One region of the Bacillus sp. XF8 genome, then DNA from elsewhere that is predicted to be linked to it. Evidence: riboswitches for the same ligand, from Rfam matches in the RefSeq annotation. Region 1 holds a riboswitch; each other region holds the start of a gene.
The links. Region 1 has a riboswitch for S-adenosylmethionine ahead of mtnK (S-methyl-5-thioribose kinase). Riboswitches for the same ligand answer to the same signal wherever they lie in the genome.

Region 1 (6,497 bases):
CGAATGAAATCTGTAATTGCCCGTTATCATTTACAATTAAAATAGAGGCAATAATCCAAAACGAAACAATATTCATCACTGTATATCCGATTTGTTTCCAGCTCTCTCTTCGATCTTTTTCCATTACTTTAACAAGTTCATTTGCATATTCTTTCGGTGAGCTTCCAAAAATATCTTGCACGCTTTTCCCTTCATTCTCGCCTTCCATTAAATGTAGTTCAGCGTCCTCTAAAAAACTCTCAGCATCACTTTCTTTTATACCCTTTGCTGTTAAAAACACTCTCATATTCAATAAGAAACTTCTTGCTTCAGTAGATAGCATTATCTTCGTCTCCCCTTCCCTTTCAACAGACGCTCTACACTACTTTGCATCGCTTCCCAGCGATCCATAAACTCATCTAGTGCATCTTCACCTTTTTCTGTTAATGTATAATATTTTCGCTTTGGACCAGATGGAGATTCCTTCATTGTACTTGTTATTAATCCTTCCTTTTGCATCCGTATTAATAACGGATAAATACTTCCTTCACTTGCCATTGTGAAACCATACTTGGCTAGCTTTTCACTCATTTCATAGCCATATATTTCGCCTTCAGAAATGATGCCAAGGAGACACCCTTCTAAAATCCCTTTCAGCATTTGACTTTTCGACATAATCCGAATCCTCCCTCTACCTTGTTTTACAAGATAGATAAGCGTAAGTATCTTACTTTACAAAATAGTCCGATATATCTTTTCCAAATCTTTGCAGGATTTTCATTGCATTCCCTCTAAATAGAGCAATAAGACAAATCTTATATATAAGGGAGTGCTCTCATCATGCTTTCAAATCGTGTCGTCTTTTTAACAGGTGCTGCAAGTGGAATAGGTTATGAAATGGGAAATGCTTTTGCGAAAGAAGGAGCAAAAGTGGTGATTAGTGATCGCCTTGAAGATCGTGCGAAGGAAGCGGCTGAACAATTATGCAGGAAAGGATATGAAGCAATAGGACTAAGATGTGATGTTACATCTGAGCAAGAAATATCCGAAGCTATTTCTGAAACTGTTACAAAATTCGGCTCACTTGATGTATTAATAAATAATGCTGGTATGCAACACGTCTCGCCAATTGAAGAATTCCCAACCGATAAGTTTGAACTTCTTATTAAAATTATGCAAATTGCACCTTTTATCGCAATAAAACATGCTTTTCCAATTATGAAAAAGCAAAAGTATGGACGCATTATTAATGTTGCCTCTATTAATGGACTCGTCGGCTTCGCTGGAAAAGCTGCCTATAATAGTGCGAAACATGGTGTAATTGGTTTAACAAAGGTTGCCGCTTTAGAGGGAGCTACACATGGGATTACAGTAAATGCGCTCTGCCCCGGCTATGTTGATACACCGCTTGTTCGAAACCAACTCCAAGATTTAGCAACAACAAGAAATGTTCCACTAGAGCGTGTATTAGAAGATGTTATTTATCCACTCGTACCACAAAAACGATTGCTAGCTGTAGAGGAAATTGCTGACTATGCTTTATTTTTAGCAAGTGAAAAAACAAAAGGAATAACTGGTCAGGCTGTTGTCATTGATGGAGGCTATACAGCACAGTAGCTGTTCTTAATTATGAAAAAGGCTTATGCCCTAGGGCGCATAAGCCTTTTTCTTCACTTCGTTTCATGCGGAGCTTCATATCTTGTCATCTGTTGTGGTAATTTCTCTATCGCAACAATTACACCATCTAATTTACTTTCAATACGATGCAATAAATATAGCGTTACAACAATTGGAAACCCAACATTACCGATCATAGATATCCATTCCTCCATCTATTTCCCCTCCTTTCTTTTAAATAAATAAGCAAAAGAAAGGAAATCGGGCAGTAAAAAAACAAGCTACTACACATTAGCTTGTTTTTTCAAATAATGAAGCAATCTCTACAGCATAATCCCCTTGTAAAATTCCCTTTTCAGTAATAATTCCAGTAATAAGACTATAAGGAGTTACATCAAATGCAGGATTATATACACCAACGCCCTCTGGAGCAATTCGTTTCCCAAAAACCTTTGTAACTTCAGCTTCATCGCGTTCTTCAATCACAATTTCAGCTCCTGTTTTCTTCGTAATATCAAATGTAGAAAGCGGAGCCGCAACATAGAAAGGAATATGAAAATATTTTGCTAGTATAGCTAAATTTAAAGTTCCTATTTTATTTGCTGTATCACCATTTGCAACAATTCGATCTGCTCCTACAATGATAGCAGCAATATTTTTTGTTCGAATCGCTTGGGCTGCCATATTGTCTGTAATGAGCGTTACATCAATACCAGCTTGTTGCAATTCCCATGCAGTAAGACGTGCTCCTTGCAAAACAGGTCTTGTTTCACATGCATAAGCGTGTAAATTCAGCCCACGCTCTTTTCCAATATAAAATGGGGCTAGTGCTGTTCCGTAACGGGCAGTAGCTATACTTCCAGCATTACAAATCGTCAAAACACGGTCACCATCTTTAAACTTAGTTAAAGCATGCTCCCCAATACTACGGCATACATTTTCATCTTCCTGCTGAATTTTGAGCGCCTCTTCCTCTAGTATTTTTCTTGCTTCTTTAATTGTTGTTGCTTTCTTAATAGCGATACTCATACGATCAATTGCCCAAAATAAATTAACAGCTGTCGGACGTGAGGTTGCTAAATAATTACAATCTCTTTTAAAATTTTTTTCAAAGTCAGTGATATTCGTAACACTATATTTTTTTGCTGCAAGTGCTAAACCAAAAGCCGCCGTAATACCAATTGCAGGTGCTCCGCGCACTTCTAACATCACAATACTTTTCCACACATCTTCAATAGTTGTTAATGTTTTATATTCTACAACATGCGGTAATCTCGTTTGATTTAATAACGCAATAGAATCTCCCTTCCAGCTTATGGAGCGCGGAACGGCAACTATCGTACTCATGCTTTTACCTCCCCTGATACAATATATTGAAATAATGTTTGGAATAAGCGGATATCCGCACTTATCGTTTTATGTAACAATAATTCTCGCCCTAAATATAATGCATGTTTTTTAGCTTGAATTCTTCGATTCTCATCCTTAATTCCATCTAGATCTGCCACATGTGCCAATCCAATTGTTCGACGAATGATCTCGCAACCAGTAAAACCAACTGCATCACTAAAAATATTTTGCAGTACAAGTGCTAACCATTGTTTCTCTTTCGTATATGCTTCTACGCCTTCTAGTAACCATAACTTTGTAAATACTTCGACGAAACTATTCCATGTTTTTTCAATATGATAGAATAAGATATTTCGTTTCTCTTCTTCTCTTGATAACGCATTTAATAATAGATTTGCTATGAATTGACCTAGATCAAATCCTAATGGACCATATGTTGCAAATTCCGGATCAATTACCTTCGTTTCCGAAGATGATGAAAAAATACTACCTGTATGTAAATCTCCATGAATTAATGCTTCTTTTCTCGTTAAAAATTTATATTTATACTGCGCTACCTGTAACTTCAATTTCTTATCACACCAAAGTTCGTCTAATACAGGCTGCAATTCTTTCTCATAATCGTTTGTATCATAATTTCCAAACGGATCTGTAAACACAAGATCTTCTGTAATTTTGCAAAGATCAGGATTGACAAACTTTCCATCTAACACCCTTTTCTCTTCTGCTAATAGACCAAAATCTGAAGTATAAAAAAGAACGTATGCTAAAAAGCGGCCAATATGCCTAGATAAAAGCGGATAGTCTTCCCCTTCAATCAATCCTTTACGAGTAATTGTAAGAGCTGATAAATCTTCCATTACTGTCACAGCTAATTCTTCATCATGACCATATACTTTCGGAACATATTCTGGGACATATTTTGCAAAAACTTGCAATGCTTGACTTTCAATGGTGGCTCTTCTTAACGAAAGTGGCCAGCTTTCTCCAACGACTTTTGCATATGGAAGAGCTTGTTTTACAATGATACCGCGTTCCCCATCATGAAGCTGGAATACATAATTTAAATTTCCATCTCCTATTTCATAACAAGTTACCTTTGCATTTTCCTCAAAATATCCATGCTCTTTTACATACTGAACTGCTGTTTCTTCTGTTAATGAACGATATCCCATTTTCTTATCCCCCTTTTTTAATTCAGAGGTTTTTCATCATAAGAAAAACCTCTTTCCATGAAGAAAGAGGTTTGAAGTTTAGCTTCTCCCCTCTTATCTGTCAGAAAGCTATCCTTTCTGCTGGAATTAGCACCGTGCCTTTTTGGCGCATAAGCGCCCCATCTCACAATGGTATTACGGTCGGTTGCTGGGTTTCATCGGGCCAAATCCCTCCACCTGCTCTTGATAAGAGTTATAAAATTTATTTGAATTTTTAACTTTCTGCTACAGACTATAACAAGAATAAAAATCACTTGTCAACATTTTTATTTATACAATTCTGGACGTCGATCAGCAAAAACAGGAATTCCCTTACGTACTTCCTTAATTTTTTCTAAGTTTAGCTTCCCATGTAAAATCGATTCTTCTTCTCCTGCTTCTGCTACAATTTCTCCCCATGGATCAACAATAAGAGAGTGTCCAGCAAACACATTATTTGGATCCTCTCCTGCTCTATTACATGCAACCACATAACATTGATTTTCAACCGCTCTCGCTTGAAGAAGTAAACGCCAATGAGCTAAGCGAACAAGCGGCCACTCTGCTACAACGAATAATACATTTACCCCTCTTACAGTATGAACACGCATCCATTCTGGAAAACGAATATCGTAACAAATCACACCACCGCACTGCACACCATCCAATGTAAATTCTCCTGTTTCATCACCTGCTATTAAATAGTTATGTTCATTCATCAACTGGAATAAATGAACTTTACTATACTCATTTTGCAGTTTCCCCTCACGATTCACTGTATACATCGTATTCGTAACACCATGCTTTGTTTGCTTCGCAATAGAACCACCAACAATATTCACACCATATTGCTGTGCCCATTCTGAAAGAAGCTGCTTTGTTTGAATCCCCTCCCCGTCTGCAATTTCCGGCAGTCTTTCTAGGTCATAACCAGTCGTCCAAAGTTCTGGTAATACGATAACGTCCGGCTTTCCTTGCATCGCTTCTCCTATTTTTTTCTTTGCATTTTCAATATTTGTGTTCACATCACCAAAAGCAATATCCATTTGAATACATGCGACTCTCATTTTATCCGCCCCATTTTCAATTATTTTTTTCTTTACAAAAACTTGGAAAGGTTATATTATTTGTCACTAGAATTGTAACAACTTTCAAAAGAGGTGGAAAGTATGAAACATTTTCAACCTTCCGAGATTGTAACATCATTACCAACACAGTTTTTCGCTTCACTTGTTGCAAAAGTTAACAAAGTAGTTGAAGCAGGTCACGATGTTATCAATCTAGGACAAGGCAACCCAGATCAACCAACACCGCCGCATATCGTAACAGCTTTACAACGTGCAGCAGAAAAAGCAGTTCACCATAAATATCCGCCATTTCGCGGACATGAAAGCTTAAAAAAAGCCGTTGCGACGTTCTATGAACGTGAATACGGAGTCAACGTAAACCCTAAAACAGAAGTTGCTATTTTATTTGGTGGTAAAGCAGGGCTGGTTGAATTACCGCTTTGTTTTACAAACCCTGGTGATACAATTCTTGTACCTGACCCAGGATATCCTGACTATTTATCAGGTGTCGCTTTAGCAAAAGCACAATTTGAGACGATGCCATTGTTAGCAGAAAATAATTTTTTACCAGATTACAATAAAATCAATGATTCTATTGCCAAACAAGCAAAATTGATGTTTTTAAATTATCCTAACAATCCAACTGGTGCTGTCGCATCAAAAGAGTTCTTTGAAGAAACAATTACATTTGCAAATGAAAACGATATTTTAGTGGTTCACGACTTTGCCTATGGAGCAATTGGCTTTGATGGTAACAAACCAACTAGCTTCTTACAAGCAAACGGTGCCAAAGATGTTGGTATTGAAATTTATACACTATCAAAAACATTTAATATGGCTGGTTGGCGCATCGCCTTTGCTGTCGGTAACGAAAGTGTAATTGAAACGATCAATTTACTACAAGATCATATGTATGTAAGCATTTTTGGTGCTGTGCAAGAGGCGGCTCGCGAGGCACTATTAAGTTCACAATCTTGTGTAAATGAATTGGTTGAACGCTATGAAGCACGGAGAAATGTACTCATTACAGCTTGCCGTTCGATCGGCTGGGATGTTGTCGCACCAAATGGATCATTTTTTGCATGGCTTCCCGTTCCTGATGGTTATACATCGGAGCAATTTACTGACTTATTGTTAGAACAAGCACATGTAGCAGTTGCACCTGGAGTCGGATTCGGCAAACATGGTGAAGGCTACGTTCGCATCGGGTTATTACATACAGAAGAACGATTACAGGAAGCTATTCAACGAATCCAGAAATTAAAAATTTTCAAAAAGCCATTGACATCCT
Region 2 (12,624 bases), on a different contig from region 1:
ACATCACGTAAAACGCAATGCTCCTATCGCTATCTATAATACTTCTACGAAAGAAGATACAATTCACTTAAAAGTTTGTATGCCTATTACAAAAAACATACAAGAAACAGAAAATATCAAAATAGAACAATTACCTGTTATAGAGCAGGCAGCTTGCATCATTCATAAAGGTACGAATGACACACTAACCAATGCGTATACTGCTGTCCAACAATGGATTGAGCAAAATCAGTATGAAGTAACTGGCCCCGTTCGAGAAGTTCATATTGAAGGATATCATTCTACTTTGAATCCAGAAGAGCATGTGACTGAGATTCAAATTCCGGTTATGAAGAGGAACACTATCTAAATATTACTTATCGCATCTTGTCGAAAGGCTACTATATTTTACTTTCATATTAAGGTAGTACTCTGTAAAACAGAGTACTACCTTAATATATTAGCCAACAGAATCTTCCGTTTCAAATGTGCTTATTTTCACGAAACATATCAAATTAAATGCTGATATATCATTTATTAATCCAAGATTACAGCGCTTATTATTTTAGTAAACTATGTTCATACTTGAGCTTTTTCTTTTGCTTTTTCTTTTTTCTTTTTCTCTTCTAGTTCTTCTTGGACTTTTTTTTCTATCAATTCATCAAATAAATCTTTGTAATTTTCTTCATGAATTATTCTACAAAATCCTCCACCAATAATTGTCTTCGCATCTTTTTGCACTATGTGTTTAAATAAGCTTTTTATTAAATTTCTAGCTTCACCGTACTCATCTTCTCCCTCAGGCTCATGAATGATTTGATATATAGTCTGTGTTTTTTTTATCATTAGGCACATCACCAATACCAATGGCATTTTCAAAATTAGAGATTGAACAAAATATTCTTACGTTACTATTCCCCTTAAGTTTATATATATTTTCACAATTAGTTTTTTGTGCTTTTAGTGTTGTAGAGGTATATCTTGAATGATTATCTACATCGTGCAAAACATCATAATTTGTATTGAACTGATTTAAAATTTTCATCAAAGTTCCAATTGTCGATTTACCTCTGGCACGAATTATATGTACATTTTCGTTCTCCAATTTAGCAAGATGTTGAAAAGCAATATACTCTGTATCACCTTCCACAATTAATATTTTATCAGCAAAGAAAAATTCATTTACATAGGAATCCACATAGTTAAATATCTTAATATTCTGAATGTCATTCTTATCAAATTGTTCACTAATGGATTTATATAGTTGAATCGCTTCTGTTTCGCCAACACGAAAAACTTGAATCGAAGTATGCTTTTCTGATAAATCTATAAGTATAGGAGAATGCGTTGAAATCATGAGGGGCATTTTTGCACCAATTTTATAAAGGGAACGACTAAGTGCTCGAACTGCCTCTGGATGCAAGAAAGCTTCTGGTTCATCAATTAACAATAACTTATCATCATTCTCCCCCATTAATCTATTTTGTATCATATTTTGAATAAGATATATTAAACTCATTCGTTGTAGCCCAGTCCCTTGATTTTCTAAGGGCATTTTAGATTGACTATTGCTGTCAATATGTACATTAGAATTTGTTGACTTTAGAATATCATTTGAAGAAAAACCGTCACTTTCTCCACCTACAACATTTAATGTTAAATGTTCATTTGAAAAAAGGCTTCGTAAATCTCTAGATACATCACCACTTACTTTTTTCAAGAGTCTATCCGTACTTAATTTTAACTTTCTCAAGAACTCAGGATATGACTTTTTTAGTGCTGCATACTCACTTGCTAACTCCACCAAATCTTTTTCTTCCTCAGAGTCATCTTCATAGTTCTCAAGCTTTTGCAAGTCATTTTTTATAATTTCTGAATATATATTTTGAATTAAATCATTAATATCTTCGGGCAACATAGATGGCGTTATGTAAAAAGGCTGATTACTAAGAATTGTTTCTAGTGTACCCTTTAAGCTGTGCTTGCCTTTGATTTCAACATCATTTTCATCATAAAACCTTGGAGCTTTTTCTTTTTCATATTTCTTCACTATTTTGATTTTCTCTTCTCCAGAATCAAACACAGCAATTAATTCAATTGTACTTTTATTTCTAGAGAAACAATCGTTAGGAATTGTTGTAGTTTTAGTCTCTTTCATAAAAAAACGATTGATCGCTTCTAGTACAATCGACTTACCAGTATTATTCCTACCAGTTAAAATAGCAATTGAATCCTTCGAAAATTCAATGCTAAAAGTATCTTTAAAAACCTTATAATTTGTAACACTAAACATTGTTAATCGCATTTAATAATATTCTCCTCCTTAAATAAACTAAATTAATGTTACCATCCATTCCTCTTTAAATACAAATATTTGGATTAACACCAAAAAATAACATATTAATTATCATTCAAAAATCTAATATACTATTACGATAAAATAAAAATAATGTTGTCTTTCTGTAAAACTTTAAGCTAAATAACTCTAAGGGATACAGTGTTACTGCCCTTTATAAGTATAGTGGTACTTTTATATCATCATTAACCTAATAAATTGTATCATGATTACAACATTAGAAATTGTTCAAATCGAGTCAGATAAATTCCATCTTAAATTGGCCACAAAGGAACAAAAAAGTGACTTGAAATTCTACATGAGAAAACCCCGCCACAATTTTTGATGTGACGGGGTTTTTGAAGTTTTAACCAATAGAACCTTCCATCTCGAATTTGATTAGACGGTTCATTTCAACTGCGTATTCCATTGGAAGTTCGCGAGTGAATGGCTCGATGAAGCCCATTACGATCATTTCTGTCGCTTCCTGCTCAGAAATACCGCGACTCATTAGGTAGAATAATTGTTCTTCTGATACTTTTGATACTTTCGCTTCGTGCTCAAGTGAAACGTGATCGTTTTTGATCTCGTTGTAAGGAATTGTATCAGATGTAGATTGGTTATCCATGATTAACGTGTCACATTCGATGTTAGAGCGAGAGTTTGTCGCTTTTGGTCCGAAGTGTACGATACCACGATACGTTACTTTACCACCATGTTTTGCAATCGATTTAGAAACGATTGTTGAAGATGTATTTGGCGCTAAGTGAATCATTTTCGCACCAGCATCTTGGTGTTGGCCTTTACCAGCAATCGCGATAGATAATGTTAAACCACGAGCGCCTTCGCCTTTTAAGATAACTGCTGGGTATTTCATCGTTAATTTAGATCCGATGTTACCGTCAATCCATTCCATCGTTGCGTTTGCTTCACAAACAGCACGTTTTGTAACTAGGTTGTATACGTTGTTCGCCCAGTTTTGGATTGTTGTATAACGGCAATATGCATCTTTCTTAATGATGATTTCTACTACCGCACTGTGCAGTGAGTTTGTTGTGTAAACAGGAGCCGTACAACCTTCTACGTAGTGTACGTGTGCGCCTTCGTCTACGATAATAAGCGTACGCTCGAATTGTCCCATATTTTCAGAGTTAATACGGAAATACGCTTGAAGTGGTGTATCAACTTTTACACCTTTTGGAACGTAGATGAATGATCCACCAGACCAAACTGCAGAGTTTAATGCTGCAAATTTGTTGTCAGTTGGTGGGATTACTTTTCCGAAATGCTCGCGGAAAATATCTTCGTTCTCTTTTAATGCGCTATCTGTATCTTTGAAGACGATTCCTAGAGCTTCTAGGTCTTCTTTCATGTTGTGATATACAACTTCAGATTCGTACTGTGCAGATACACCAGCTAAATATTTTTGCTCAGCTTCTGGAATACCTAATTTATCAAATGTCGCTTTAATTTCATCAGGTACTTCATCCCAAGACTTCTCAGATTTCTCAGATGGTTTTACGTAATACGTAATTTCATCGAAATCTAAGTCGTTTAAGTCGCCGCCCCATTGTGGCATTGGCATTTCGTAGAACTTATCCAGTGATTTTAAACGGAAGTCTAACATCCACTGTGGTTCTTCTTTCATACGTGAAATCTCTTCAACGATTTCTTTTGTTAAACCGCGTCCAGCACGGAAAATCGAAACGTCTTTGTCCTTGAAACCATATTTATAATCGCCGATATCTGGCAGTTTCTTCGCCATGTTGGTATGTCCCTCCTTAGATAACCTCGTGTTTAGGAACCTGTAACATTACTTATCTTCGTTTAAGCCTTTTTCTAACGCTTTCCAAGCTAATGTTGCACATTTAATACGTGCTGGAAACTTGCACACGCCTTGTAATGCTTCAATATCTCCTAAATCTACGCTGTCATCATACTCTTTTCCTAGCATCATATCAGAGAAAATTTTAGAAAGCTGAAGTGCCTCTTCAATTTTCTTTCCTTTTACTGCTTGCGTCATCATCGAAGCTGAAGACATGGAGATAGAACAACCTTCTCCCTCAAACTTCGCTTCTTGTACAATACCATCTTCAACTTTCATCGTAAGTTGAATGCGATCGCCGCAAGTTGGATTGTTCAAGTTAACGGTAACACTATCTTCTAACACGCCATGGTTACGAGGATTTTTATAATGATCCATAATAACTTGACGATATAACGTATCTAAATTATTAAATGACATTTGTGAAATACTCCTTTGTTTTCGTTAGCGCTTCAACAAATGTATCGATTTCTTCTTTTGTATTATATAAATAGAAGCTTGCACGTGCTGTAGAAGAAGCTTTTAACCACTTCATAAGCGGCTGTGCACAGTGATGTCCTGCGCGAACCGCAATGCCTTCTACATCTAATACTGTCGCCACATCGTGCGGATGCACTTCATCAATATTAAATGTAACAAGACCAGCGCGATGCTTTGGACCATAAATTGTAACGCCATCTACTTCTGATAGTCTTTCTAAAGCGTACTGCGCTAATTCATGCTCATGCTTTTCAATATTATCAAGACCGATTTCTTCTAGGAAATCAATTGCCGCTCCAAGTCCGATCGCATTACCGATAATCGGTGTACCAGCTTCAAACTTCCACGGAAGCTCTTTCCACGTAGAATCTTGCAAGTCTACAAAATCAATCATTTCACCGCCAAACTCAATTGGCTCCATATTGTCTAGCAATTCCTTCTTACCATATAATACGCCGACACCTGTAGGCCCGCACATTTTATGAGCGGATAACGCGTAGAAATCACAATTTAAATCTTGTACATCCACCTTCATATGAGGTGTACTTTGTGCACCGTCTACGACCATGATTGCACCATTTTGATGTGCGATTTCTGCGACTTCTTTTACAGGGTTAATCGTTCCAAGTACGTTAGACACATACATGATAGAAACGATTTTTGTATTCGGTGTAATCGTTTGACGTGCATCTTCAATAGAGATTGTTCCGTCTGGCTGAAGCGGAAGATATTTTAAAGTTGCGCCTGTTTTCTTCGCAACTTGTTGCCACGGAATAATGTTACTATGGTGTTCCATGTAAGAGATGACGATTTCATCGCCTTCTTTTACATTTTCCAGGCCATAGCTCGCTGCTACTGTATTTAATGCAGTTGTTGTTCCGCGCGTGAAAATAATTTCTTCCATTGATTTCGCGTTAATAAATTTGCGAACTTTCTCACGTGTACCTTCATACGCATCGGTAGCTTTCGTACCGAGCGTATGAACACCGCGATGCACGTTAGAATTATATTCTTTATAGTAACGTTCTAACGTTTCAATGACTTGAATTGGTTTTTGAGAAGTTGCTGCACTATCGAAATATACAAGTTGTTTACCGTTCACCTTTTGATCAAGAATTGGAAACTGTTTGCGTATTTCATGAATATCCATTAGCGAACTTTCCTTTCGATTACCTCAACAAGCTGCGCTTTTACTCCTTCAATTGGAAGCTCATTTACAACAGGTGCTAAGAATCCATGGATGACTAAACGTTCTGCTTCTTTCTTCGGAATACCACGGCTCATTAAGTAGTATAGTTGAATTGGATCTACGCGGCCTACAGAAGCTGCGTGACCTGCCATTACATCGTCTTCATCAATTAGAAGAATTGGGTTTGCATCACCGCGTGCTTTTTCATTTAACATAAGAACGCGAGAAGATTGTTGTGCATTTGATTTAGATGCACCATGTTCAATCTTACCAATTCCGTTAAAGATAGATGTTGCATTATCTGTTTGTACACCGTGTTTTAAAATGAATCCTTCAGAGTGTTTACCGAAATGAACAACTTTAGTTGTAAAGTTTTGTGTTTGACTGCCACGACCAATTGTTACTGTTTTTGTATCAGCAAATGATCCGTCGCCCATTAAGTTCGTTACGTTCTCTGAAATTGTATTTCCGTCATTCATAAGGCCTAATGCCCACTCAATACGACCGTCACGTCCTACAACGCCGCGGCGATTTACGTAAGTCGTTACATCTTTTGCTAATAGATCAACTGCACCGAATTTCACTTGTGCACCTTGTTCTACGATTACTTCTGCTACAATATTCGCAATACCTGTAACAGTTTCATTTGCTACGTAGTTTTCTACGTATGTTGCAGAACTATTAGCATCAGCTACGAATAATACGTGGTTATATACGTTTGCTTCTTCGCCGTCTACTAAGAATACAGCTTGAAGTGGTGTTTCAAGAACAACGTTTTTTGGAACATATACAAATGCACCGCCGTTGATCAATGCTGCATGAAGTGCTGTTAAGCGATGCTCATCCACCTTCACGCCATCTTTCATTAAGTACTTTTGTACTAAGTCAGCATGCTCAGTTGCAGCTGTTACGATATCTGTGAAAATAACACCTTTTTCTTTTGCTTCATCAGCTAAAGAAACGAATGCAGTTGTACCAGTACGTTGTACCAATACACTGTTATTTTCATCGATTAAATTTTTCACTGCTTCTGGAAGTTCTGCTAAAGAACTTACAGGCTCTTGCTTAGGAGTAGCGCCTTTTCCGATAAAGTCCCATTTATCAATTTTTGTTTTATCAGGCGTTGGCATTGGAAGTTCAGTTGCTTGTGCAAGAGCTTGTAAGCGGAACTCAGTCAACCAAGCAGCTTCGTTTACTTCGCTTGCGCGCTGACGGATTGTTTCTTGATCGAAAGGTAATGTACCGATTGTCATGTTTATGCTCCTCTCTTACGCTTCTTGCTCTGCTGTTTCGTCTTCAATACCTAATTCTTTTTTAATCCAGTCGTAACCTTCAGCTTCTAGACGTTGTGCAAGCTCAGGACCACCAGATTTCACAATGCGACCGTTCATCATAACGTGAACGAAGTCTGGAGTGATGTAGTTTAATAAACGTTGGTAATGCGTAATCATTAGGCAACCAAACTCTTCACCGCGCATTTCGTTAATACCTTTAGATACAACTTTTAATGCATCGATATCAAGACCAGAGTCGATCTCATCTAAGATTGCAATTTTTGGCTCAATCATCATTAATTGAAGAATTTCGTTACGTTTTTTCTCACCGCCAGAGAAACCTTCGTTTAAGTAACGTTGTGCCATTTCTGGATCCATTTCTAGGAATTCCATATTTTTATCTAATTTGCGGATAAATTTCATAAGAGAAATTTCATCGCCTTCTTCACGACGTGCATTAATTGCAGAACGTAAGAAGTCAGCGTTTGTTACTCCGCTAATTTCACTTGGATATTGCATTGCTAGGAATAGACCCGCTTGTGCGCGCTCATCTACTTCCATTTCTAGTACATCTTCACCGTCGATGATGATGCTTCCTTCTGTTACTTCATATTTTGGGTGACCCATAATTGCAGAAGATAAAGTTGATTTACCTGTTCCGTTAGGTCCCATAATTGCGTGGATTTCTCCACCTTTTACTTCAAGGTTTACACCTTTTAAGATTTCTTTACCATCGATTGATACATGTAAGTCTTTAACCGTTAATGTAGAACCAGCCATCTCAATACCTCCATTAATCCTCTATATACATTTTAAAAATTCCTAAAACATTCACATTCTCATTTTATTCTCATTCTAATTTTATATCAAATAAAATGATATCGCAAACGCTGAGAAAATGTAACAATTTTTTCACAAATGTATATAAGTATTTCCCTCACATCCTATTATGATACACCTTTCTTCTTATATATATAAAGGAAAAAGGGCTGGAAATTTCCTAGCCCTTTCATGCCTACTCACTTACCGGAAGTACTGCTCCCTTATACTCTTTATTAATAAAATCTTGAATTTCTTTTGAATGTAACACTTCTACTAATTCCTTAATTTCTTTTTTCTTTTCATCACCTTTACGAACGGCAATAATATTTGCATACGGAGAATCTGATCCTTCAATTGCAATTGCATCTTTTTTCGGATTTAATTTTGCATCAATCGCATAGTTTGAATTAATAAATAATGCATCACCTTCATTATTTTCGTATAACTTTGGCGAAAGCCCTGGCTCAACATCTGTTTTAAACTTCAAGTTTTTTGGGTTCTCCACAATATCTTTGACTGTCGCTTTAACGACATCTACACCATCTTTCAGTTTAATGACGCCACCTTTTTGCAATAATGCAAGCATACGACCGCGTTCCGCCACGTTATTACTCATAATTACTGTTCCGTCATTTGGAAGGTCTTTTAAACTTTTATATTTCTTAGAATAGATTCCCATAGGCTCTAAATGAATTTTTCCTGCATTTACAATTTTATACCCCTTTTCCTCAATCTCCTTGTCTAAATAAGGGATATGTTGAAAATAGTTTGCATCAATTTCTTTATCTGCTAACGCTTTATTTGGTAACACATAGTCTTGGAATGTTTTAATTTCTAATTTAATGCCTTTTTTCTCTAATATAGGCTGCGCTTTTTCTAAAATAACAGCATGTGGTACATTCGAAGCTCCGACAACAAGTGTATTTTCATCTTTCCCGCCGCAAGCAGCTAATGCAAATACAAAGATTGCTATAAAAATGGATAATATAATTTTCTTCATCAGATGTCACCCTTATTTTTGTAATTTTTAGAACATTTATCGTATATTGATTTTATTAGGTACAAAATAAGAGCTGGCATTTACCAGCCCTTTTTATACCTATTATTCTTTTACAGGAACAACTGCGCCTTTATATTCCTTGTTAATGAAGTCTTCAATTTCTTTGGAATGTAATACTTCTACAAGTGCTTTAATTTCTTTTTTATCTTTATCGCCTTTACGAACTGCAACTACGTTTGCATATGGAGAATCGTTTCCTTCGATCGCAATTGCATCTTTCGCTGGGTCCAATTTTGCATCAATTGCATAGTTTGAGTTAATTAAAACAGCATCGCCTTCTTTGTTGTTATACACTTGTGGCAATAAACCAGGCTCGATATCTGTTTTGAACTTCAAGTTTTTCGGATTTTCCGCAATATCTTTTGGAGTTGCTTTTACTGGGTCTACACCATCTTTAATTTTTAAAACGCCCTCTTTTTGCAAGATTGCTAACCCACGTCCATGGTCAGCAACAGAGTTACTCATGATGATTGTGGCTCCGTCTGGAAGCTCTTTTAAGCTTTTATACTTTTGAGAATATACACCAATTGGCTCTAAATGAATTTTACCCGCTATTTCAAATTTATATCCTTTGTCTTTAATCTCTTTTTCTAAATACGGAATATGCTGGAAATAGTTTGCGTCTAAATCTTTATCCGCTAATGATTTATTCGGCAGTACGTAATCTTGGAATGGCTTAATTTCTAATTCTATACCTTTTTTCTCAAGTAACGGTTTTGCCTTCTCTAAAATCTCAGCGTGTGGTACGTTAGAAGCACCGACAACAAGCTTATCTTCACTTTTTCCTCCACAAGCAGCTAAACCAAAAATTGATGTTGTAATAAGTGCTGAAAGTAATAATTTTTTCATGCTGTAAACACCCTTCCCTTTTAATAAATTTACCGTTTGTCAATTCGAGTTGTAACAAAATCACCGATCCATTGAAGCAAGAAGACAACGAGTAATACACAAATTGTTGCAACAATTGTCACATCGTTATTTCCGCGCTGGAATCCTTCTAAATAAGCAAGTGTGCCAAGCCCTCCAGCACCGACAACACCAGCCATTGCTGTATAACCAACAAGAGCGATTGTCGTTACAGTAATACCAGATACCAGTGCTGGTAAGGATTCCGGAATCAATACTTTCCAAATAATCGTGCTCGTTTTTGCCCCCATTGCTTTTGAAGCTTCAATTACCCCTTTATCAATCTCGCGAAGTGCAATTTCAACCATCCTTGCATAAAATGGTGCTGCTCCAATAATTAAAGCTGGTAGTGCTGCGCTTGCCCCAAGAATTGTTCCAAGAAGAATTTTCGTAAATGGAATTAATAAAATAATTAAAATGATAAATGGAATGGAACGAAAGATATTTACAAATGCTCCAATCACTGTGTGAATCGCTTTGTTTTCCCACAAGTTATCTTTAGATGTCATAAAGAGTAATAGTCCTAAAATAAGACCGAATACAAATGTGGCAAGTGCTGCGATTGCCGTCATATATAATGTTTCACCTGTCGCTTCTAGCATTTTACTCCAATCAACGTTTGATAATAATTTATCCATGTGCAATCACCTCCAGCTCTACTTGCTCCTGATTAATTCCTGCTATTGCTTGCTGGATTGCTGCTTCTTCACCATTTAAGTGAACAATTAAATTTCCATAAGACCCATTGTTCGTTTGTGCGATATTCCCTTGAAGTACACTCACTTCAATATCCTCTCGCCTCATTAATCTTTGAAGCACTGGACGCTCTACGGAATCACCAATAAACTGCAAACGAATAACTTTTCCATCTGGATATTTTTCCAATAAACTCTCAATCGCTTCATTTGTATCTTCAGAATCCGTTAACTGTTGTACAAATCGTTTTGTAATCTCCTGCTTTGGATTGCGGAATACATCTAGTACAGGACCACTTTCTACGATTTTCCCTTTTTCCATTACCGCAACGCGATTACAGATTTTTTGAATGACATGCATTTCATGTGTAATCAATACGATTGTTAAATCAAGGCGTTTATTAATATCTAATAGTAAATCTAAAATTTGATCTGTCGTTTCTGGATCCAGTGCCGATGTTGCTTCATCACACAAAAGTACTTTTGGATCATTCGCTAATGCTCTCGCAATCCCAACGCGCTGCTTTTGTCCACCGCTTAACTGTGATGGATATGCATCGCCTCTTCCTTCTAATCCAACAAGGCGGATTAACTCATCCACGCGCTTGCTTCGCTGTACTTTATCAACCCCTGCAATCTCAAGTGGGAAAGCGATATTTTCACGTACAGTTCGTGACCAAAGTAAGTTAAAGTGCTGAAAAATCATTCCGATTTCTTGTCTTGCCTTTCGAAGCTCATTCCCAGTAATTGCTGAAATAACACGATTAGCTATCGTAATCTGTCCGGAAGTTGGTTTCTCTAATTGATTAAACAATCTGATTAAAGAACTTTTACCAGCGCCGCTATATCCGATAACACCAAAGATCTCACCTTTTTCTATTTTTAAATTGGCGTCATCTACAGCAGTCACATCACCGTTTTTTGATTTATATATTTTCTTTACGTTCTCCAATAGGATCATGGTGTTCACCCCTTTTTTGTTTAAAAAGCGTAAGCGGCTTGTTTAGAACAAGAGGGCGTTGGAACCCCTGACGCAGAGGCGCTTTTTGCCTCGCAGGAAGGGGTGAAACGACCGACTGTTCTAGCCGCTGAAGCTGGATTTCTTAAAAAGCGTAAGCAGCTCGTTCAGAATGTGAGGGGGATGGAGCTTCTGACGTAGAGGCGCTTTTTACCTCGCAGGAAGAAGCGAAGCCACCGAACATTCTAGCTGCTGAAACTGGATTTCTTAAAAAGCGTAAGCGGCTCGTTTAGCTCTGCTCCTACAAATTCTTTTTATCTTTTCATGCAGGACGCAAAAATCTTGCCGCCGGGCTAAATTATTTAACGATTCTTTTTATTATTTGAATGTCCTCCTCATTCAAACAATAAAAAAACCTTTCTGCTTTTTGTATGAGCAGAAAGGTTTATATGCGTATATCAACATTATCCCTTCCTCTCATCTTTCAAAGCAATCGCTTTGCAGGAATTGGCACCATTTCAACATAAATGTTGACGGTTGCCGGGCTTCACAGGGCACAGTCCCTCCACCTCTCTTGATAAGAGAAATCAGATTGAATTTTCGTCTGATTTAAAATCTATTAAATTGTCTATATTTTATGAATTGAATTGTATCAACATACATCCACTATGTCAACAAAAAAATTCTCAAAAAACAAAACTTCAGAATATTAAGCGCCTACTTGCATTGGTTTACATATATGAAATACGGATTCTAATAATAACATCGTACGATACGTTCCATTATATTGAACACGCCCGCTGTGCAATAGTGTTTGCAACCGAATATTTCCAGTAACTAATCGACGTAAATCTTCCTCTCGAAAGCAAACAATTTGCTCTGTTCCCTTCGCACTCTTCAAAAGTTGTATATACTCTCTTGAAATTTGAAGTGAGCAACACTCATCTCCAAAACGAAAATTAATCGTTTTTTCTCCTTGCCGAAGAAGCGGTTCTAGATGATATTGGTTATTGGCATACGTTACAAATGATTGAAGCAACGAATATAATCCCATTCTAGTCACATCCTTCATTTCACTTTCTACTAATACCATTCCATCCT
Region 3 (12,624 bases), on a different contig from region 1:
GTCCACTCGTACTGGTTATGTTGGTATTTATTGCAATTTATATTATTGTAAAAAAAGATTGGGGAAGTGTTTCCACCTATAAAAAGATGACAAAAGGAAAAGCATTAATGTTTTACTTCGTTATTTTAATTGTAGGATTTTATGATGGATTTTTTGGACCGGGGACAGGATCTTTTTTAATTTTTGCATTTTTATTAATTGGTTTGGATTTTATTCGAGCAGCTGCATCTGGAAAAGTTTTGAATTTCGTTAGTAACATTGTATCTTTAATTACATTTTTATTTTTAGATATTATTCATTTTGAATACGGTATTATTATGGGGTTATCTATGATTTTAGGAGCATATTTAGGATCGAAGTTTGCTGTGCAAAAAGGTGTTGGATATGTTCGTACCTTATTTTTATTAGTAACAATTCTATTAATTGGAAAAAATATTATGGAATATGCTCATATTATTTAGCTTCATACGTATGTATGAAGCTTTTCTTTTTTTTATTATATTTTAAAAATTAATTAATTTTTAAAATATAAGTCTAGGAATATTTGAATAAATCTAAATTATCGTGTAGAATAATGTTGTAAAATGTAAACGTTTTTCTAAGGGGAGGCTAAAAGGAATGGTAGTAGCATACAAACATGAGCCATTTACAGATTTTTCAGTAGAGGCTAACAAGTTAGCGTTTGAAGAAGGTTTAAAGACAGTAGAATCTTATCTTGGACAAGACTATCCATTAATTATCGGGGGAGAAAAGATCACTACAGACGAGAAAATCGTTTCTGTAAACCCTGCGAATAAAGAAGAAGTTGTGGGCAGTGTTTCAAAAGCAAGCCGTGAATTAGCTGAAAAAGCAATGCAAGTGGCGGATGAAACATTCCAAACTTGGAGAAAGTCAAAACCAGAAATGCGTGCAGACATTTTATTCCGCGCTGCCGCAATCGTTCGTCGTAGAAAACATGAGTTTTCTGCTATTCTTGTAAAAGAAGCAGGTAAACCATGGAATGAGGCTGATGCTGATACAGCAGAAGCAATCGATTTTATGGAATATTATGGTCGTCAAATGTTGAAGTTAAAAGACGGTATTCCAGTAGAAAGCCGTCCAATTGAATATAATCGTTTCTCTTACATTCCATTAGGAGTAGGTGTTATCATTTCTCCTTGGAATTTCCCATTCGCAATTATGGCAGGTATGACAACAGCTGCATTAGTTTCTGGTAACACAGTATTACTAAAACCAGCTAGTACAACACCTGTAGTAGCAGCGAAATTTATGGAAGTGTTAGAAGAAGCAGGCTTACCGGCAGGTGTTGTAAACTTCATCCCTGGTAGCGGATCTGAAGTTGGTGACTACTTAGTAGACCACCCTCGTACACGTTTCATTAGTTTCACTGGATCACGCGATGTAGGTATTCGTATTTACGAACGCGCAGCAAAAGTAAATCCAGGTCAAATTTGGTTAAAACGCGTTATCGCTGAAATGGGCGGTAAAGATACAATCGTTGTTGATAAAGAAGCAGATCTTGAATTAGCAGCAAAATCTATCGTTGCATCAGCATTCGGATTCTCAGGACAAAAATGTTCTGCTTGCTCTCGTGCAGTAATCCACGAAGATGTATACGATCACGTATTAAATCGTGCTGTTGAATTAACAAAAGAATTAACTGTAGGTAACCCAGCTGAAAAAGGAATGAACATGGGACCAGTTAATGACCAAGCTGCATTTGATAAAGTAATGAGCTATGTTGCAATCGGTAAAGAAGAGGGTAAAGTAGTAGCAGGTGGCGAAGGTGACGACTCTAAAGGCTGGTTCATCCAACCAACAATCGTTGCTGACGTTGCAGAAGATGCTCGCCTAATGAAAGAAGAAATCTTCGGGCCAGTAGTAGCATTCTGTAAAGCAAAAGACTTTGATCATGCACTTGCAATTGCAAACAACACAGAATACGGTTTAACAGGAGCAGTTGTTTCTAATAACCGTGAACATATCGAAAAAGCGCGTGAAGATTTCCACGTTGGTAACTTATACTTTAACCGTGGATGTACTGGTGCAATCGTAGGTTACCAACCATTCGGTGGCTTTAACATGTCTGGTACGGACTCTAAAGCGGGTGGACCTGACTATTTAGCACTTCACATGCAAGCAAAAACTACTTCTGAAACTCTGTAAGAAATAGATGAAAAAGCCTTCCTCTAATAGGGAAGGTTTTTTTATGTAAGAAAGATGTTGATTGGAAAATTGTTATTTTCTTTAAAATATGAAAAGAAACAAAACCATTAGAAAATTTAATTCATTCGTCATATTTTTCTGTATTAATTTTTTGAATTTCCTGTATAATACAATTTGAAAGAAAATCTATGGTTAGACAAAAGGACGCTACTTTCGGTTTTGCTCACTGAAAGTGGTGTTTTTTTATTTTAGTAACGTAACTTGTAACAAATTATGATGGAATGAAGTGTAGAAAATTAAGAAAAAACAGACGTCTATCGAATGATACGGAATAATAAAAGTTGGTACAGAGGAAAATAAGGTGAAAGTAAAAACAAGTTCGGGAGACTTCAAGTTATGGTAACCTGTGAATAACAGTATAAAAAATCATGTCTCCGTCTGTGAGAGACATGATTTTTTATTTCAGATCGAGTTTCTAAAACTTAAAAACTCTTCTGTACTCATGACATCTGCATATACGTCATTCAAACTTGCTAAAATTGTATTGTGAATATAAACAGCAGGAATAGTAGCATTTTTAAATAGGAGATCTTTTGTAGCACATGCATCGTGCACAATCGTACATTGAAGGCCTAAATCAAAAGCAGCTCTTGCTGTAGCATCAATACACATATGTGTCATCATTCCGCATATAATGACATGTTGAATTTCTAAGCGTTGCAATTGCTCTAGAAGGCTAGTTTCTCGAAAACTATTTGGATAGTGTTTGAGGATAACCGTTTCATCTTTTAATGGACGAACATTTTCATGGATGTGAACGCCTTCTGTGTTAGGGAGAAAAAAAGTAGCATTTTCTTTAGTAGATACATGTTGGATATGAAAAATAGGTTGATTCACTTCTCGAAAATGCTGAAGTAGTTGACTTGCATACTCGCTAGCTTCTACTGCGTTACGTAATTCCATCCTTCCATTTGGGAAATAATCATTTTGAATGTCAACGAGTAACAGGGCTGTTTTCATATCATCTATCGTCCTCCGTTTTTATTTCGTATTCATGTAATGTTATTCAATTAGTAGAGGATATTTTCCTTTCTGAAAGAGTGCGTGAAGAAGAATTTTACATAAGGTTAAAATTCATTCCTTTGTAATGAAAAAGTGTTCTGATTTTATTTGAAAATTTCAATAGAAAAATAATTAATATATTTTAGAATGTTTGTGTTGACTCTTACTTTTCAGAGTTTTATAATAAGAATTAATTAAATGACAATTAAATCGATACACTCTTATCCAGAGAGGTGGAGGGACTGGCCCTATGATACCTCAGCAACGGGTTTTTTTAATACCGTGCTAATTCCAGCAAGCTCTAATAGGCTTGGAAGATGAGAAGATGTGAATGAGTATATAAGTGCTCTTCTTCTTATTTTTATTATGGATAAGAAGAAGGGCGCTTTTTATTTTACCTCAAGGCTCTGCTTCAAGTTGTTACAGCATATAGGAGGGAAGAAAATGATTTCTTTTGAAAATGTAAGTAAAGTATATGAATCAGGTGGTCAAACAGTTCGCGCTGTTGAAGATGTAACCTTATCAGTTAAAAAAGGTGAGATATTTGGCATTATTGGTTTTAGTGGTGCTGGAAAAAGTACACTGTTACGTTTAGTGAATATGTTAGAACGACCGACAGCGGGAACGATTTCAATAGATGATAAAGATATTACTTCCTTATCAACGAAAGAGTTACGAAAGCTAAGACAAAGAATCGGAATGATTTTTCAAAGTTTTAATTTATTTAATTCGAGAACAGTGTTTGGGAATATTGCTTATCCATTGAAATTAGCGAAATTACCAAAGAATGAGATAAAAGAAAGAGTAAATGAGCTGCTGAAGTTTGTTGGATTAGAAGATAAAGCAAACTACTATCCAGAACAACTATCGGGTGGTCAGAAACAACGCGTAGGGATTGCGAGAGCACTTGCGACATCACCGGATATTCTCATTTGTGATGAAGCAACATCTGCATTGGATCCTGAAACAACAACAGAAATTTTAAACCTATTAAAGAAAGTAAACAGGGAATACAATTTAACAATTCTTCTGATTACACATGAAATGCAAGTTGTGAAAGAAATTTGTCACCGCGTAGCTGTTATGGAAAAAGGAAAAGTAATTGAAGAAGGAACGCTATTTGATGTTTTTACGAAGCCAAAAACAAAGACGACTCAAAATTTTGTTCGCTCTGTTGTTAACGACCACTTACCGGAAAGTGTACTTACGAAAATTCAAAATGGCGGACAGATTTACCGCTTAACATTTACAGGTGAAGAGACGGGGCAGCCATTATTATCGTATATTGCTAAAAACTATAATGTGGATATAAATGTACTCTATGGAAATATTATTGAACTGCAAGGCGTTTTATTTGGAAATCTTCTCGTAGAACTGCAAGGTGAACAGAAAGAAATTCAAAAAGCGCTGCAACATATAAGATTGCAGGTTGAGCTGAGGGAGGTTGAAGGTTATGCGAGTTGATTGGAGTGTATTTTGGCCACGCATTTTAGATGCAACAGGAGATACCCTCTTGATGGTAATTGTAACCCTTATATTTGCCACAATACTTGGTATACCCCTAGGTTTACTTTTATATGTGACAAGAAAAGGGAATTTCTTAGAAAACAAACTGGTTTTTTCTATTCTTAATATTTTCATTAATACGATTCGCCCGATCCCATTTATTATCTTTTTAGTAGCTTTAAGTCCTTTAACGCGTACTGTTATCGGAACAACAATCGGAACGGCAGCAGCAATCTTTCCAATGACGCTGGTTGCTTCAATTGGAATTGCAAGAATGGTAGAAACAAATCTTGTTTCTGTTCCAAAAGGAGTGATTGAAGCAGCGCAAGCGATGGGAGCATCACCACTAAGAATTGTTTTTGAAATTCTTGTTCCAGAAGCGTTAGCACCATTAATTTTAGGCGTTACGTTTATGACGGTTGGCTTAATCGAATTTTCAGCAGTTGCTGGTCTTGTCGGCGGCGGAGGTCTTGGTGATTTAGCAATGACATATGGTTATCAACGCTTTGATACATCGGTTATGTTCGTGACAGTTGTATTACTTATTATTCTTGTACAAATTGCACAAAACTTAGGAAACTATTTCGCTAAAGTATTCTTACATAGATCATAAAGGGAAGAGAGGGAAAGAAAATGAAAAAGATATTAGCATTTGCATTATCAGCGTTGGTTAGCGTATCGGTATTAAGCGGCTGTGGAGCTGATGCAAAAGAAAAAGTAGTTCGCGTCGGTGTAACAGGAACGGATGGAGACGCTTGGACTATTCTTCAGAAGAAAGCTGAAAAAGAAGGAATTAAAGTTAAACTTGTAGAGTTTTCGGATTATACAACACCAAATAAAGCATTAGCTGATGGGGATATCGAATTGAACTCATTCCAACATATTGCTTTTTTAGAGCAGTTTAAAAAGGAACATAAGTTAGATATTACAGCTGTTGGTACAACACAAATTGCACCAATGGGATTATTCTCTGAAAAATATAAAAAACCAAATGAGATTCCAGATGGTTCAGAAATTGCAATTCCCAATGATCCAACAAACCAAGCGCGTGCATTAAAACTCCTTGATGCAGCTGGATTATTGAAATTGAAAAAAGACTTTGGTCTATTTGGTGATCCAAGTGGTATTGCTGAAAATCCAAAAAAATTAAAAATTACTCCGGTAATTGCACAGCAAACACCACGTGTATTAAAAGACGTAGCAGCTTCTGTTATTAATAATGGTGTTGCAGGTCAAGCTGGTTTAAACCCAGCGAAGGATCCTATTTTCTTAGAGGATCCAAAAAATGAAAATGCGAAGCCTTATATTAATATCTTTGCGGCTCGTACGAAAGATAGAAATGATCCAACAATCAGAAAAGTGATTGAATTGTACCATTCAAAAGAAGTAGTAGAAGCAGTTAAGAAAGAAACAAAAGATGGTGCGATTTCAGTAGACCTTTCACTTGAAGAGTTAGAGAAAATCGTAAAATAATATCGGGTTTAACGAACTAACAGTAGGAACCCCTCCGCTGTTAGCTCGTTCAACATATAATCATACCTAACAGACGATACCCTAATTTTGTACCTTCCAATTCTGTATAATATAAAATCCAATGTCTGTTAGGTAGAGTGAAAGGGCCAGGAGTTTTCCTGGTCTTTTTTTATTGGATTAAGTAAAGAAACTAGCTGAAAATAAGGTAATCCAGATTATAACAGGACAGGAGAGTAAACTGCAAACAAGTGTAAGGACTAGTTTCTTTTTTTGAACTCTTATTCTTATTAAGGAAAATAAGTAGAATGAAAATAGTACAATCACAAATGCTGATATCGTCCCAGGATTGTAAGAGCGATAAACGAAAAATAAAATCGTATGTTGAACCGCATTAAAGAAAATAGCACCTTGTATGAAAAGAATCCAGTAAATAGACGATATAATTTGGATTTGATATAGGACAATAAAGAGTAGAACAAGGATTGATAATATACAAATGGCTATCATAAATTGCTGATGACTTATGAAGTTGATAGAGAATTGATCAGTGAGATACTGAGGCATACGAATAGATTCTTCAAAATTATGAATGAAAAATAATAAAGGGATAAACCAAATTATACGATTAGTAGAAGGAATTTTAATACTGGGTGTTTTCATCAAATACATCACCCCCGCATAAAGGAATGGAAAGCCCCTAAGAAGAGGCCTTCTCCGTTATTATTCAATCGTAATACTTTGTAAGTTGCTTTTCGTATTTTGTGTTTTTTCTTGCTTATAAGAAGAAAGCTCCTCTTGTAATATATTTAGCATCTTGTTAGCAGATTGTTGAACTGGGGGTGGTAGTTCGCCTAGGATATACATTCCAACCTCTAATTTCTTACGAATGATGTGTCGTAGTAATTCCTCACGCATGAACCACACCTCCAAAATGAATGTTTAGTACATCCCCTTCAAATTTCGCTCCTTGAATGGATAAATGTGTTAACGTTTTAGGTAACGTAATGTTACGTTTAACAGAACCGGCGCGAATGATGAGTTCATCACCTTTTTGATTTAACGATAATTCACTTTTATCAGAGAATGGAATAGAGAGGACAAAAATATATTCATCGCCATCTTTTTTTACATATTGTGTACGCCCGTTGAATTTTACGGCAGTTGGTTCTACATCACCTTTGAATAAAGCATCTGCTACGCGCTCTAGCATAGGTAAGCCAACTACTTCTTGTTCAAACATTGGGGTTTCATAAATAGGAAGTGGTTGGAAGCTATTTTGAATTAATATTTTATATTTCTTTTGAGCATCTTTCCACGCTTGGAAGTAGGAGTCGGTAACAGTATCAGGGATGACTCGGTTAATCATGATCGCATCCACGTTGTAATCATATAAATTCAAATAGGTAAAACTACGCTGAGCTTCTTTAATAACCATTTTTTCTGGATTTACAACAACGCGAATACTTGTCACTTCCCGGTTAGATAAAATATCACGCATTTCTCCTAGCTGTTCAAGCGTATTCGTTAATTCATCCATAATATCATCAGTAGGAAGAGGGACTCCCAGAAGTGGTTGTGCAACAGGACGGACAACTTTTAAAACTTTTCTTTTAATCGGAAAGAGTTTTTCCATCCACCAGCCGAGCATATCAGGAAAGCTTAACATGGCAAGAGTTTCTCCAGTTGGTGCACAGTCAATAATGATGACATCATATGTTTTTTGTTTATAGTAATCGAGTACACGGAGTAAGCTAATTAAGTCTTCCATGCCAGGAAACATCGTTAATTCTTCCGTTGTAATATCATCAGCAGCTTTTGATGTGAACAGCAACGTAATATATTTTTGTAATTTTCCCCAGCCCTTTTCCATTTCATAAATTGTATTGATTTCTTGCGCCCATAAATTTTCACGAATTTCTTGTGGATCAGAAGATAATTTTATGCCAAATGAATCTCCTAAACTATGAGCAGGATCTGTGCTCATGACTAATGTTTTTAAGCCTTTTTTTGCACTTTGAAGTGCAGTTGCTGCTGAAATACTAGTTTTCCCTACGCCGCCTTTACCTGTATACAAAAGAATTCTCATATTTATATCCCCTTTGTTTCGGTAGTCGAATATTACGAATGTCGAAATATATTTCTGAATAAAAACCCATAAAGGGCTTTATTCAATCGGAATGTTTTTTATCTTAGGTGAAGGAAGTTTTTCTTCTGTTTTTTGTTGTGACGTAGCGATGTGGTTCATAATCTTTTGGAAGATTTGTAGTAAGAATGCTTTCTCTTCCTCTGATAAAGCTTCCGTCACAATGCTAAAGTAGTGAGCCGCATTTTGTTTCACTTCTTGGGTGAGCTGTATGCCAGTTTCTGTTAAGCGAATTAATACAATACGTCGATCACTTTCATTACGATAGCGCTCAATATATCCTTTTTTGACAAGACGATTAACAACACCCGTCGTTGTGCTCATTGGAATATCAAGAAGTTCGGTGATTTTCGTCATCGTAATATCTGTATTTCGCTCCATCCATAACAAACAGAAGACTTCCGTTTTAGAAAGTGATAAATCAAGGCTTACCCATTCTTCTGGATAGAAAAGCTTCTTGGCGTTATCTAGCAGTAAGTCTAAAAAATGTTCATATTGCAACAATTATTTCCACTCCCGTATATTTCGAGGTTCGTAATATTTATTTTTATTTTATGCTGAGTTGAAATAAATGTCAAATATTTATTTCGATTTTTCTGTCTGTTTGTATAAAGAATTTTATATGCTAAAGCAATACAAAAGAAAGGGATATTCTGCATGACATTTCATAATAAGTTGTTCAATTCAATGGAAAGTTCTTAATTAATAGAAGTACAAGTAATATGAAGAATTTATTCTTCATAAGAGTCAAGATAAGTTTAAGAAAAAGGAGAGAGCCGTGGTGCTCTCCTTTTTCTAATAACAGACTGAAATATAACATTCAAAGAGGAGGATGATATATTATGTTAGCGGGAGATAAACAAAAAATGTAGTTCCTTCTCCAACTTTACTCTTTACAGATACCGTTCCGCCATGTGCATGAGCAATGGCTTGGGTAATAGAGAGACCTAGACCGGCTCCACCATGCTGCCTTGTTCTAGAACTATGTATTCGATAAAAACGATCGAATACATAGGGAAGATTTTCTGATTCTATGCCCGAACCATTGTCCTGTACTGATATTTCCACTTGATTGTACAAGACCATTAAAGAAATTGTTATTTTTCCTCTAACAGGGTCAGTATATTGAACTGCATTGTGAAATAAGTTTAAAATCACTTGCTTAATCTTATCGGCATCATAATTCCCTTTTATGCCTTCTGTTAGATCGTATGATATCTGTCGGTTTCCTCCCAAAACGCTTAATTGCGGCTCCATCTGCCGAATAAGTTTAGTAATATTGGTTTCCGATAAATGTAGTCCAGGCTCACGGTCCATCTTTGCAAGAAATAATAAATCTTCTACTAGCTTGATGATGCGCTTTGATTCACCATGCATACTATTTAAAGCATTATAAAGCTGCTCAGGGCGATCTGCTGCACCTCGTAATAACACTTCTAAGAAACCATGAATTGACGTAAGCGGTGTTCTTAGTTCGTGAGAAGCATCGGCGATAAAACGCCTCATTTGTTCTTTTGTTTCCCTTTCATACTCAAAGGATGCCTCCAATCGTTCTAACATGCCGTTATATGTTTCTGATAAACGATCAATTTCCTCTTGCCCTTGATGTGTGGGCAGGCGCTCGGCTAAATTACCCGCATTTGTATTTTTCACTGCGTTTACAATGTTAGAAAGAGGGACAAGTGTTTTTTTCAGAACCGGTAAATATAGTGCTAAACCGGCAATTAGAGCAAGTCCGGACAGAACAATGAAGGTAAGTAGTTGCTGAAATAGAACATCACGTAAAGGAGCAGTATCTGTTCCGATTTGAAGAATATAATTAGGAGCTTGATCTAAATTACCATCCGAACCATCAGGAATGCCTCGAATTGGTCTAAATACTATTAATTGTTCTATTCCTTCCTTATTACGTACTACTCTATATTCGATTTTTTTATGACTCGAGAACTGTTCTAATATTTTTGTATAATCTTTGTTTGACAGCTTTGGAGAGGACATTCCAGTACTCTCTGCGAGATCTTCATAACGACCGTCTTTTCCGATAACTGCAAGTGAAATATCTTGTGAAAACAGGAATTTTGGTCGGTTAGGTTCAGGATGGTTTTCTACTTTATTTTGTGAATCAAAGGGAAGTAAATCTATTTCTGGCGGTAAAGACATCATCTTTGCTCGTAATGTTTCAGCCTCGTTGTTATATAGAAAGTCTTTCATCACCCAATATTGCAAAAGACCAATACTCAAAAGAATAAGAGATAAAATAAATAATGTTCTCGTTAGGAGTTGACGGCGCAGAGAGCGAGGCAAAAGCACCTTTTTTATAAAAGAAGTAATACGTCTAATCATGGTAAATCCACACGGTAACCCGCTCCCCTAATCGTACGAATGAGTTGGTGTTCCTTATCGTTTAATTTTTCCCTGAGTGAGCGAATATACACCTCTACAATATTTTCATCTCCTTGAAAATCATAGCCCCATACCTTATCGAGTATCATGCCCTTACTTAATACAATTCCATGGTTGATTACAATATATTTAAGCAGTTCATATTCCGTTGGAGAAAGTTCCAAAACTTTACCGTTAAATAGTAATTCTTTTCTACGATCATCTACTTTAAATGGACCGTAAATTACCTCTCCGAACAGATTCGGAAATTGATTGCGAAGACGAGCGTGTATACGAGCAAGTAACTCATCGAAACTGAACGGTTTTATGACATAGTCATCTGCTCCTAACGTCAGTCCCTTCACCCGATCATCCACTTCGTCTTTTGCAGTAAGCATGATCACAGAAGTGTGAGAACCACTTTTTTTAATCATACGGCACACTTCAAACCCGTCGATGCCAGGCATCATTACATCTAAGATTGCTACATGTGGCTGGAATTCTTGTGCCAAGTTAATAGCACTTATTCCATCAGCAGCTTTTTTTACCTCATATCCTTCGTTCATCAATCCTATCTCTAAAAATTGTAAAATGTGTGGCTCGTCATCCACTAACAATATTTTAATTCCTTTAAGAGAATTCACCTTTTTAATACCTCCTGTGCTGTAATTATTACTATTATCTACGATTATGCTGAAAATTTGCTGAAAGCAGCCAGAACTAGTGGTGAAATTTTTTCATTTCTTCTTATTTAATCCTTAATGTAAAGGTATTTTACGTATTCAGGAAACTTTCAGCTTATATTCAAGTTCATTTCAGCTTGAAGGATGATAATACAGTCATGGCCTAGTTCAAAATATAAAGTGATTAAGGAGTTGTAATATCATGTTTTCACGGTTAAAAAACCGATTAGATGTGCCTTTAATATTAATAGTCTTATTGGCAGCTTTTTTAAATGGATATAACATTTGGACCGATCAGTATGCAAATACTTATTACACCACTACAGTAGCAAGCATGTTGCAAAACTTCCATAATTTCTTTTTCGGTTCTCTCGATTCAGCAGGATCTGTAACAGTGGATAAACCACCTGTTACATTTTGGATACAAACAATAAGTGCTTATATCTTTGGTTTGCACGGTTGGAGTGTGATTCTTCCGCAGGCATTGGCTGGGGTGGGATCAGTACTGCTCATTTATTTTTTAGTAAAACCATCTTTCGGCTTAGCAGCTGCAAGACTTGGGGCTTTAGCTTTTGCATGTACGCCAATTGCAGCGGCAGTGAGCCGAACAAACAATATTGATAGTATGCTCGTATTTACCCTTTTGCTAGCTACTTGGTTATTATTTAGAAGCGTGAAGCGTAGTAGTGTTTGGAGTCTCTTTGGTGCCTTTGCAGTAATAGGTTTGGCCTTCAATATGAAGATGCTACAGGCTTATATGGTACTTCCGGCTTTTTATGTCTTCTATGTTTGGGCTGCCAAAGTAAACTGGAAGAAAAAGATTGGTTTACTCTCTGGGGCAACAGCTATCATGCTTACTATTTCTCTTTCATGGGCAGTTATTGTGGATGCTATTCCTGAAGATAAACGCCCATATGTTGGTAGTAGTGAGACGAACTCGGTTCTAGAATTAGCGTTTGGTTACAATGGACTTTCTCGTCTCACAGGAAATCAAGGAGGCGGCGGGGGAGCACCCGGTGCGAACGATCAACAGCACCAACCTCAAGATAACAATGGGGGAATGCCGAACGGTGGTATTGAAAATGGAGTTGACTCGGCAAATAGTGATGATAGTAACCAAGGAGCTCCTAATGTAAATAATCAATATCAACCGCCTCAGGATAACAATGAGACGAAGACGAACGACGAAACCGAAAACGGAGTTAATTC

Region 2: linked by a shared signal. The riboswitch ahead of J4P91_RS20760 (methionine ABC transporter ATP-binding protein) and the one ahead of mtnK (S-methyl-5-thioribose kinase) in region 1 are both predicted to bind S-adenosylmethionine.
Region 3: linked by a shared signal. The riboswitch ahead of J4P91_RS21465 (methionine ABC transporter ATP-binding protein) and the one ahead of mtnK (S-methyl-5-thioribose kinase) in region 1 are both predicted to bind S-adenosylmethionine.

Annotation. Positions count from the first base shown of each region.
Region 1 covers NZ_JAGDQK010000004.1:66,535-73,031, forward strand. The annotation lists gene J4P91_RS04530 (DUF1129 domain-containing protein) at 1-322, opposite strand, end outside; gene J4P91_RS04535 (PadR family transcriptional regulator) at 322-654, opposite strand; gene J4P91_RS04540 (3-hydroxybutyrate dehydrogenase) at 820-1,596, shown strand; gene J4P91_RS04545 (YvrJ family protein) at 1,650-1,811, opposite strand; gene mtnA (S-methyl-5-thioribose-1-phosphate isomerase) at 1,888-2,943, opposite strand; gene mtnK (S-methyl-5-thioribose kinase) at 2,940-4,121, opposite strand; SAM riboswitch class I at 4,212-4,353, opposite strand; partial or broken gene J4P91_RS04560 (carbon-nitrogen family hydrolase) at 4,427-5,294, opposite strand; gene J4P91_RS04565 (pyridoxal phosphate-dependent aminotransferase) at 5,309-6,497, shown strand, end outside.
Region 2 covers NZ_JAGDQK010000035.1:73,441-86,064, forward strand. The annotation lists gene J4P91_RS20710 (MerR family transcriptional regulator) at 1-349, shown strand, start outside; gene J4P91_RS29030 (hypothetical protein) at 559-825, opposite strand; gene J4P91_RS20715 (ATP-dependent nuclease) at 785-2,284, opposite strand; gene sufB (Fe-S cluster assembly protein SufB) at 2,682-4,079, opposite strand; gene sufU (Fe-S cluster assembly sulfur transfer protein SufU) at 4,128-4,559, opposite strand; gene sufS (cysteine desulfurase SufS) at 4,549-5,769, opposite strand; gene sufD (Fe-S cluster assembly protein SufD) at 5,769-7,061, opposite strand; gene sufC (Fe-S cluster assembly ATPase SufC) at 7,077-7,862, opposite strand; gene metQ (methionine ABC transporter substrate-binding lipoprotein MetQ) at 8,098-8,904, opposite strand; gene metQ (methionine ABC transporter substrate-binding lipoprotein MetQ) at 9,007-9,813, opposite strand; gene J4P91_RS20755 (methionine ABC transporter permease) at 9,843-10,508, opposite strand; gene J4P91_RS20760 (methionine ABC transporter ATP-binding protein) at 10,501-11,526, opposite strand; SAM riboswitch class I at 11,998-12,107, opposite strand; gene J4P91_RS20765 (hypothetical protein) at 12,233-12,577, opposite strand.
Region 3 covers NZ_JAGDQK010000037.1:47,267-59,890, reverse strand. The annotation lists gene J4P91_RS21480 (TSUP family transporter) at 1-461, shown strand, start outside; gene pruA (L-glutamate gamma-semialdehyde dehydrogenase) at 619-2,166, shown strand; gene J4P91_RS21470 (cysteine hydrolase family protein) at 2,629-3,186, opposite strand; SAM riboswitch class I at 3,447-3,552, shown strand; gene J4P91_RS21465 (methionine ABC transporter ATP-binding protein) at 3,673-4,692, shown strand; gene J4P91_RS21460 (methionine ABC transporter permease) at 4,682-5,347, shown strand; gene J4P91_RS21455 (MetQ/NlpA family ABC transporter substrate-binding protein) at 5,368-6,207, shown strand; gene J4P91_RS21450 (HXXEE domain-containing protein) at 6,385-6,870, opposite strand; gene J4P91_RS21445 (DUF3926 domain-containing protein) at 6,928-7,122, opposite strand; gene J4P91_RS21440 (ArsA family ATPase) at 7,115-8,293, opposite strand; gene J4P91_RS21435 (MarR family winged helix-turn-helix transcriptional regulator) at 8,372-8,854, opposite strand; gene J4P91_RS21430 (sensor histidine kinase) at 9,191-10,693, opposite strand; gene J4P91_RS21425 (response regulator transcription factor) at 10,690-11,376, opposite strand; gene J4P91_RS21420 (glycosyltransferase family 39 protein) at 11,618-12,624, shown strand, end outside.